DNA from 3 places in the Paenibacillus sp. FSL P4-0338 genome. Region 3 is predicted to be linked to each of the others. Evidence: riboswitches for the same ligand, from Rfam matches in the RefSeq annotation. Region 3 holds a riboswitch; each other region holds the start of a gene.

Region 1 (3,278 bases), 1.6 Mb from region 3:
CGTGGTGCTTGCCGTACATGGCTTTCATGCATTCAGCCATTCCAATGAAGCCCAGCGACAGACTGCCGTGCTTCAGCAGTTCGCCTACGCTGTCATCGGGGGCAAGCTGCTCGCCGCCTTCCCAGACGCCTTCACGCATCATGAAATCGGAGGCTTTGGCCTTCTGGGAAGCCTGGATACGGAAGCGGTGCAACAGGCCGTCCAGTGCAATATCCATATAGTGATTGAGGTCGTCGAAGAATCCTTCTTCGTCAGCAGCGAGGCGGCGGCCGGTTATCGTGCCGTGGGCCAGTCCAAGACGCACCAGGTTGAGCGTGTTGAAGGACAGGTTGCCTTTGCCGGAGCAGTGGTTGCGTCCGAAGCGGTCGCTGAGTACACGGGTCCGGCAGCCCATCGTAGCGAACTCGGTATCCGGGTCAGCCGGATCATAATACTGCATGTTCAGCGGAGCGTCCAGATTGGCGAAGTTCGGATATAATCTGCGCGCCGAGCACTCGGCTGCCTTCAGGAACAGCTCGTAGTTAGGATCACCCGGTTGCTGGTTGATGCCTTGCTTGCATTTGAAAATCTGAATCGGGAACACCGGTGTCTCCCCGCTGCCCAGTCCGTTCATCGTAGCCGTTAGCAACGAGCTGATCACAAGCTGGCCCTCTGGTGAGGTGCAGGTGCCGTAGTTGATGCTGGTAAAAGGAATCTGGCCGCCGGAGCGGCTGGACATCGTATTCAGGTTATGTACCATACTCTCTGCGGCCTGCAGGGTCTCGCTCTGCGTCTCCTTCAGGGCAAAACGGAAGGCGCGCGGATACTGCTCAGCCAGATCGCTGCGGCTCATCGTAATCTCCCCAAGTGCAGAACCCTCTGCATTCTCCTCGAAATACTCCAGACCTTTGCGGAAGAGCTTGGAGAAGGATTTGGTAACATAAGGGGCCAGGTCATAATCCAGCTTATTGGCGGATACGCCGCCGTACTGCGCATTCTGCTGTGACTGGAAAATAATCGCCACCAGCGACATCGCCGTCATAATCGAGTTAGGAGGCCGTACACTGCCGTTGCCGGTGTTGAAGCCTTCACGGAGAAGCCGTTCGAACGGAATGAAGATGCAGTTCGTGGTTCCAATGGCGTATTGATCAAGGTCATGTACATAGACGACATTATCCAGGGTAGCCTGTACCAGCTGTGGCGGCATGGTGAAATTGCGTGCATACCATTTGGAGTATTCACTGCCGAACTTGCTCATTTTGCCGGAGAAGCTCTCCCCGTTCAGGTTGGCGTTCTCGCGCAGCAGATCCAGATCCCGGCTGTCGATAATATCCCGTCCCAGATGAATGACCTCTTCCAAAAGATCCTCCTGTGCAGCTTGTCCTTCGTTATAACGTTTCTCCAGCAGTGTCATTATATAACTCTCTCCTCTCGGGTATTGTAAGCGTAATATGTAATATAGATAGAATGGTCAGGACATCAGTAAAAAAGCACCCCCGGCCGGGAAGGCCGGAAATGCCCGAATGCATGATGCAAAGATCCGGTAAGCGGAAATTTGCCTGTGGTCTGGGTGGAACATACGAGCAGACACGGGGCAAATAGCTTACGCCCGTTCTTGTATATTCCGCAGAGCCGATACCTGAAGATAATCCCCGATCGTCCTCAGGTATCGGCAGCCTATGGCCCGATTGACGGAAGGCTAACTCTGCTATGGCAGGCCGCATACGGACACCTCCCCTGTTCCTCGCAGGAGTCTAAGCGGTGCCACCGAAACAGGCAGGTCTCCTGGCTTCCGGCAACTCCTCCGGTGCCTTCCCGGGGGGCTTATTCAGCCCCTTAGTGGCAATTAGCCGGAGAATGCGGCCCTGGGGGCATCGCGCCCTGGGAGCATCCGGTTACAGTGGCGGGACCGCAGCGGTTTTGCACCGCGCTTCCCTATTAAGTCGCACCTCTATTACAAGGGGTGAAACACCCGTTTCTACTATATTTTGTTGTGATCTATTAAAGCTACCGCAATATATTGTGTTTGTAAATGTTTTTTTGCAATCCCGCACGGGGAGCGGGTTCGGCGCTTTTACTCACAGCTGATCCACAGTTAGTCCACAGGTAATCCACAACTTTCCTCCGAATCTGCCGTGAATGTTTCATAAAATCTCCGAAAATACGCCACAAAGAATCCATAAATAGAGTGCGTCTAATCCTGGTAATTATTTTGACGGATATTAATAGAATAGAGAGGGGTGGCAGGTGATTTGTGGCAAGCTTGGCGAAGCGTTACAATAAGAGGATAAGTAAGAGGCAGGAACAACAGATAATTAGGAGGGAGATCACAATGGCAATTGGCGAAGTGACCGTTATTCCGATTGGGACAGGCAGCACCAGCCTCAGCAGTTATGTGGCCGAGATGCAGCGCGTGCTGGAGACGGTGGAGGGCATTACCTATGAGCTAACTTCTATGGGTACAATTATTGAGGGACCGGTAGCGCGGATTCTGGCTGCGGTAGAAGCGCTGCATGAGTCGCCGTTCACCGCCGGGGCGCAGAGAGTCTCCACCTCGCTCAAGATCGACGACCGGCGCGACAAGACCTCCACCAGCCGCAGCAAGCTGGAATCCGTGGAGCGTAAGCTTCAGGGAGAGTAACCACTATAGTATCTAATCAGAATTAACCGATAAGGAGCGGATTCTTCATGACAGAAGCAGCACAGCAGATCGGAATTCAAATGTATACACTGCGTGACCAGACGGAACGCGATTTCCTCGGTACACTGGGCAAGGTGGCAGAGATGGGATACCAGGCAGTGGAATTCGCCGGTTATTTCGGTGTATCTGCAGGGGAACTGCGCCGTAAGCTGGATGAACTTGGCCTGGCTGCCCCTTCGGCGCATGTAGGTCTGGACTTCAGCAGTCTGGATAAGATGGAACAGGCATTAGCCAAAGAGATTGAATATGGTGTAGAGCTCGGACTGCAATATATGATCACCCCATCGGCACCGCTTCCGCAGAACCCTTCCATAGAGGATGTAACAAGAATCATTCCATTCCTGGAGAAGGCTTCCGCGATGGTCCGGGCGGCAGGGATGCAGTACGGTTATCACAACCATGATTATGAATTCGCAGAGGTTGACGGCAAGGCGGTCATCGATATCTGGCTGGAGCGGATTCCTGCGGAGCAGATGCTGGCAGAGTTCGATCTGGGCTGGGTACACAGAGGCGGAGCCAACCCGGCTCAATATGTTTCAAGGTACGCCGGACGTGTTCCGCTGGTCCACATTAAGGATTTCGGAGCCAACCAGGAGGA
Region 2 (3,278 bases), 1.1 Mb from region 3:
AGCGGAAGGCTCGAATGCGCCGCCGGTGCCGCTCATATATCCAAGTCCCGTCACCGTACGGACAGCGGACAACGCATAGTCGCTAATCTTATCTTCGTCGCTGAACTTACCAGCCCCTGCTCCAGTTGATGCTGCATCCAGCTTATAAGCTCTAACTATCATTACAGCCATATCCTGACGCGTAACCAGCCCGTCCGGTTTGAACGTCTTAGCCGTCACGCCGCTGATAATTCCCAGCTCCTTCGCCCGGTTCACTGTTCCATAATACCATGTACCGGCCTTAACATCACTGAAGGCCCCAGCGGAAGCCGCCGCAGACGGCTCATTCCCGGTTAACCGCAGCAACAGCGCTGCAAATTCAGCACGGGTAATATTCTTTTTCGGCGCAAACACCAGACTGCCCTCACTCACACCATTCATCAGCTTGCGGTCATACGCCGTGTATACTGACTCCAGCGCCCAAGGCGAGATCGACTTCACATCGGCAAAAGCCGGACGGTCCGCCGCAGCAGAAGCCACCGTTACCGGGACCGTATGACGCACGATGGCAGGGGTCTTATCCTTCAGATATCCCGTAACCGTCAGGGTATATTTATTCGCCGGCAGACCACCAGCCACAACAGCCACGCCCGCAGCATCTGTAACTGCCGTTTTGCCGCCGATGGTTACCTGTACGCCTGCTGCCGGTGAAGTTACCGGATCAGAGGTGAAGGTCGCCTCATTCCAGACCCATTGCTTCTGGTTCACCTGCACCTTCAGATCTTGTCCAGGCTGCGGCTGTGCGGGCGTCACGGTTACGGCATCAACCACCTGCGTGTTGTCTCCGCCATAATAGACCACAATGCGGTCATTCTCCTCCAGCGCGAAGTCGCCCATCCCTACACTTGGATAGATCCATGCTCCGCCGCGGGCGACCACATACATCCAGCCATCATATCCGCCAAAAGTACCCGCAATCACGCCGCCGATCCCCGTCACATAATTGCCTGCTTCATTGACCAGGGCCAGGCGCTTGGCGGCTGCTGTCTTTTCCAGTGCATTAAGCACATTCCCTGCATACACGCCGCCTTCAGCCAAGGCTCCATTCGGACCTTCAACAGTAACCGAGACACTTACCTGATGATTCTTCACTGGTGTGCCGCTAAAATCAAAGAGCTTAGCGCCTGTACCAAACAGCTTGTACGCTACCAAAGCCTCCAGCGCCTGCTCCGTAGAGAGCGGATTGGAGCTGCCGCCCGCAGTGTGGACGAATCCGCCATCTGCTGCGCTGAAGCTCAGCAGCTTGCTGACCAGATTAATCTGGCCTTTGGTATACTCTGCTCCTGCCGGATCAATGCCGAAGGCAGACAGACCGATAATGGCCTGAGCTACACTCTCGCTGCTGTCGCCATATCCGCCGTTCTTGTCCTGTGCCTTAGCCAGCCAGGCTGCCGCCCGCTGACCGGCAGTATTCACGGCTGCTTCCTGCTTGTGTCCAGCCAGTGCGTTCAGCGTCATCGCTGTCATATCCGGATCACTCGCACCCGTGGTCAGGGTGAAGCCGCCGTCCGGGTTCTGCTTCGCCAGAATCTCTGCCAGCAGCTTGGACGGTGTCCATTTCGCATTTGCCGGGATCGTATAGCTGCCGGAATCCAGAGCGAGCAGTGCATAGACCGGATTATTCAGCGTCTGGCCGGTAATTGCATCGTGATTGTAGAGCTTCTCGATCAGGTTATAGCCTGCCACCTTCTCAGGATCGCCGCCCAGTGCCTTAACAGCAAGTGTGATCCGGGCATAGTCCGTTGCTCTGGCAAAAACACCCTTAGCCTCACTCACCTTACCTTCAAGCGCCTTCAGATAGCTGGCAGGAACCTTGTAGCCTGCTTGTGCAAGGCCAATCGCCTGCCAGTCCGACTGGACTCCGTTCTTCAGCATGAACTCCGCAGTAGCATAGACCGCAGCGGTTACGCTGGCTGCCTCACTTGCGGGCAGAGCGGATACTGCGGGCGCGGAAGTCCCGCCTGCCTGTGCAGCAGCAGCTTGTCCTGCCGGGGCTACAGCTGCTCCCAGCAGTGCGAACAGCATAATGACAGCAAGCCCCAACCGTATGAACCTGGATGATAGAGAATGGTTCTTCATAACTAACCTCTTTCCTGAAATAGAATGGATGAATCCTGCTTCCTCCGCAAAGAGAGCGGCAACCTAAAGACCGCCCTATGCAGGGCGGCCGGGGAAGAATACAATACAGGGCGGCTGAAGGAGTCGATGGCTCTCCAACATTACATTGAGCTTATACAGCCCTCGCCAATATCAGCATCTGCTCCACATTCTTACCCCCGAAGAATAGAAACAACATCGAAAAAGGCAGGTCTCCTGGCTCATACTTCACCGCTTCCCCCGCCTTCCCATCCAATTAGCAGACAGTGGCTCCTCAGGAGTTGCTCCGTATTTACAGTGGCGGGACCGCGCCGGACTTGCACCGGGCTTCCCTTTTAAGCAGATTGCTCTATTAGACATAGCCCTGCCAGCATCTGCTAGCGACAGCGTCCGGTCTCTAAGGCAATCTGCACCTTTTCCCAAAGCTTATTAAATTTTAATATTCTCAAACCATCATATCGACTATTCCCCTGTATGTCTATAGACAAGGTATATCTATTCCAGCGCCCCAAGACTCAGCCCATTCCGCACAAAAATCCTGAATAGCACATGCCCGCTCCCCCGGCACATTCGTACTATTCAGGACTATAAAAAGTTAATCTTCTGCTGCTAATCAAGACGTTGGTCTACTGCAAATCAACACTCTAGCGCACCTATGGAGACCGCGGCAGAAGGCCGATTGTATTCTATACATCACAATTAGTATAAAAGCAGCCGATAACGCATTCTGTTGCACTTCATACCATCGATTTCGGCAAATCCCCCTCAGCCGGGCCAAATCCCAAAAATCCACTGCACCAAATACAACAGAACGCCATATTAACTCCATTATGCCTGATTCTAGTGTACAAAGTGCGATCGAGCCGCTTCTTCCGGACACTACCATACTTAACTAATTACTTTATGCTCTTATCAGCCCGCTGGAGCGCCAATCATTGTACTACGTTAAAGTAGCATGCACTAGGCTATGACTAGTCCTCCATGCCGCGCTATATGCGCACAACGGTTCAGCTGCCGCTAGTCGATCATCAGGTTCAAACTAATCAACATTCATTTAATCCCCTCGCTTGCTGAGGGTTTGCAGTCCCCCAACTAACAAAGGTGAGAACGTTATGCTTAAATGCAATCTGTACAACTAAATC
Region 3 (3,278 bases):
GGAGGGGCATTAGTGCCCCTGAATCGGCCGAAAGTGGGCGATGAGCGGAAATGAGGGGCATTAGTGCCCCTGAATCGGTTGAAAGTGGGCGATGAGCGGAAATGAGGGGCATTAGTACCCCTGAATTGGTCGAAAGTGGGCTTTGGGCGGAAATGAGGGGCATTAGTACCCCTGAATTGGTCGAAAGTGGGCTTTGGGCGGAAATGAGAGACATTAGTACCCCTAAATCCGTGGAAGTGGGCGTTAAGCAGTAGTGAGGAGTTTTGGCTCCAAAAGTAGCTGAAACGAAAACTAACCTAATTAGTCTAACTAATCAATCAATCTCCCCCTACCTACCTACCTGCTAAGCAGGCCTTTACAAAGAACCCGGCAAATCTGCCACACCATCCGTATAAAACAACTCAAACACCAGATCCTCGTTGTAATTGCCGAAGCCCTTGCCGAACAGGGTGAGACCGCCGATGTGCTCGGCATCCTCCTCGACGGAGAGCCGGAAGGTCCATTGTTTGTTGCGGATGCCTACCTGATCGAGGGTGACCTCCGACAGCTTTTGCCCGTCCATGTAGGTACCCGTCTGCGTAATCCGCAGCTGCTTGAGCAGGCCGTATTGGTTGGTTAGTGCGGGCCACCAGGCCGGTGTGTATTTTCCCGGATTATCTCCGTAGTCACCGGGACTGGTCCAGAAGCCGAGCGATTGTCCGTTCAGCGTGAAGGTAATATCCGACGGCCAGTTGTTGTTAATCGACGGGGCTTCGGAGGCAATCTCCATCGTGATGGCAAGCTCCTCCGGCTGCTGGCTGGACAGCAGGAAATTCGGGATTTTATACTCGACGAACCCCTTGCCGAACCAGAGAATCCCGGCGTTCACCCGCTCCTGGTCCCAGAAATAACGGGGATCGTCAAAGTGCCCGATGACCCTCTCCGTCGTAGACAGTCCGCAGGTAGGCTCGATCTGGAAGTCGGAGTAATGCCCCACCGGGATGTCCTTGCGGTACCCTCTGCGCGGAGTCCGGGCTTGTCCCGGAAACACAATCTCTGCCCCGTCTGCGGCCAGTGTACAAATCTTTTGCAGTCCGCTTTTGCCGGGAGCCATGTGGCTGCGGATCAGCCCGGCGGCTTCGAGCTTGCGCACATGCATGGTCATAATCGCACTGCTTAGCTTGAGGGCTGCGGCCAGTTCCTTCACGTTCATGGGTTTATCGGACAGCAGCCGCAGCATATGCAGGCGCACGGTACTGGACAGGGCCTCGTACACTGGCAGGGATTGTTCAGTTAGATCAAGTTTCATCGGATGCCTCCACGTTCAGGTTATATAGTTAATAATTATATTACTCAAATAAAATTTCTACAAGCCATGATTGGCTGCAGGCCAGCTTTTCCAATTTATATCACAGACACGCTAGGCCGAGTCCGCTATGATGTGAGATGAATTAGCAATGAAACAAGGTGCTCTTGCCGGATGCGGCAAGGGATAACAGGGAATCGGGTGCAACTCCCGAGCGGTCCCGCCACTGTATGGAAGAGCTGCACTTCATGAGGTCACTCGGGAAGCCCCGGGGAAGACGAAGCCTGCGGCGCCTGTATTCCAAGCCAGGAGACCTACCTTGTCGACGCACACCACGACTCTACGCGGATAGGAGCGGTGTACGGATAGGTTAATGAGAAGAGGCGTTCTGCCCTGATGGACCGGAGGAATCTTGAGTGTAGAGAGGCCCCCCGGTTTATAGCTGCTGGATACAAGGATACGGCCCCTAGTGATGGGACGATGAGAAGCACCTTGTTTCGCTTAGCTCCTGGCTGCGTGCTCTATCGAACTTGCCTGCGTACATACACTCCCACCCTTTAGGGTGGGTTTTTTTGGCTTTATGATCTTAAATGGGAAATCAACAAACATGGAGGGTGACAAATGAAAAAACACAGAGGGTGGAGCTTTGCGGCACTGGTTGCCGGATTTACGGTGTACTTTATGCTGAACGAACCGGGGACGGCCCGCGCGATGCACATTATGGAAGGATTCCTGCCGGTTGGCTGGGCGGTCTTCTGGTGGGCGGCGTTTATCCCGTTCTTTGTCCTGGGAATCTTCAAGCTGAGAGCCATGACCCGGGAGAACCCGGAGCTGAAGCTGCTGCTGGGTCTGGCCGGGGCGTTTACCTTCGTCCTGTCTGCGCTCAAAATGCCTTCCGTGACCGGAAGCAGCTCCCACCCCACCGGTACCGGACTGGGTGCGGTAATGCTGGGGCCGCTGCCCATGAGCGTAATCGGCTCGATTGTCCTGCTGTTTCAGGCGCTGCTGCTGGCGCACGGCGGGATCACTACGCTTGGAGCCAATGCGTTCTCGATGGCGGTGGCGGGTCCTTTTGCCGGATATGCAGTGTATAAGCTGATGATGAAAATGCCGGACCGCGAGAAGCTGGCCTTATTCTGTGCGGCTGCGATGGCTGATCTGAGTACGTATGTAGTGACTTCCTTTCAACTGGCGGTGGCTTTTCCGGCGGCGGATGGCGGCGTTCTGGCTTCTTTTCTCAAATTCGGGGGGATTTTTGCCGTGACGCAAATCCCGCTGGCCATCAGTGAAGGGCTGTTGACGGTACTGCTGTGGAACTGGCTGAAATCGTATAGCCCGAATGAATTGTCGCTTCTGAAACGCAAGGTGAACGGAGGAAGAGCCTAATGAGCAATAGATGGAAAAATGGATTGATGCTGCTGGTTGTTATTCTGCTGGTCATTCTGCCGCTGCTGCTGGTTAATGGGGAATTCGGAGGGGCTGATGATGCGGCTGAAGGTGTGATTACCGAGATTAACCCTGACTATAAGCCGTGGTTCAAGCCGCTGATTGAGCTGCCGGGGGAGACGGAGAGTATGTTGTTCGCATTGCAGGCAGCGATTGGTGCAGGTGTGATCGGTTATACCTTGGGGCTGCTCAAGGGCAAGCAGGGCGGGACGAAGCAGCATAGCAGCAAGTGATCCGGCGGATTGACGTTCTCTCCTACAATAATGCTCTGCGCCAGTTATCCCCGATGTGGAAAAGCTCGTTCGCAGCCCTGATGTTCCTGCTCTCTTACACGGTACATCCGGTACTACAGGCTGCAATCACCCTATGGATGATGTCCTGGTGTGTATTACAGGCCCGTATTCCCTTCCGTGCTTATGGCATGCTGTTCGGCACAGCGCTGCTGTTCTATGCGCTTAGCGTACCGGCACTGCTCGTGGAATTCGGGCACCCGGCATCGGGAGAGGCAGGGATATTCTCATTTCCGGGACTGAACCTGCCGGTATAT

What was found. Region 3 has a riboswitch for cobalamin ahead of MKZ07_RS32950 (energy-coupling factor ABC transporter permease). Riboswitches for the same ligand answer to the same signal wherever they lie in the genome.
Region 1: linked by a shared signal. The riboswitch ahead of MKZ07_RS25980 (anaerobic ribonucleoside triphosphate reductase) and the one ahead of MKZ07_RS32950 (energy-coupling factor ABC transporter permease) in region 3 are both predicted to bind cobalamin.
Region 2: linked by a shared signal. The riboswitch ahead of MKZ07_RS28355 (S-layer homology domain-containing protein) and the one ahead of MKZ07_RS32950 (energy-coupling factor ABC transporter permease) in region 3 are both predicted to bind cobalamin.

What each region holds. Positions count from the first base shown of each region.
Region 1 covers NZ_JBBOCG010000002.1:440,922-444,199, forward strand. The annotation lists gene MKZ07_RS25980 (anaerobic ribonucleoside triphosphate reductase) at 1-1,393, opposite strand, end outside; cobalamin riboswitch at 1,738-1,970, opposite strand; gene MKZ07_RS25985 (MTH1187 family thiamine-binding protein) at 2,312-2,620, shown strand; gene MKZ07_RS25990 (sugar phosphate isomerase/epimerase family protein) at 2,668-3,278, shown strand, end outside.
Region 2 covers NZ_JBBOCG010000002.1:1,007,475-1,010,752, reverse strand. The annotation lists gene MKZ07_RS28355 (S-layer homology domain-containing protein) at 1-2,118, opposite strand, end outside; cobalamin riboswitch at 2,326-2,503, opposite strand.
Region 3 covers NZ_JBBOCG010000002.1:2,059,206-2,062,483, forward strand. The annotation lists gene MKZ07_RS32945 (ArsR/SmtB family transcription factor) at 356-1,288, opposite strand; cobalamin riboswitch at 1,428-1,621, shown strand; gene MKZ07_RS32950 (energy-coupling factor ABC transporter permease) at 1,907-2,671, shown strand; gene MKZ07_RS32955 (energy-coupling factor ABC transporter substrate-binding protein) at 2,671-2,964, shown strand; gene cbiQ (cobalt ECF transporter T component CbiQ) at 2,961-3,278, shown strand, end outside.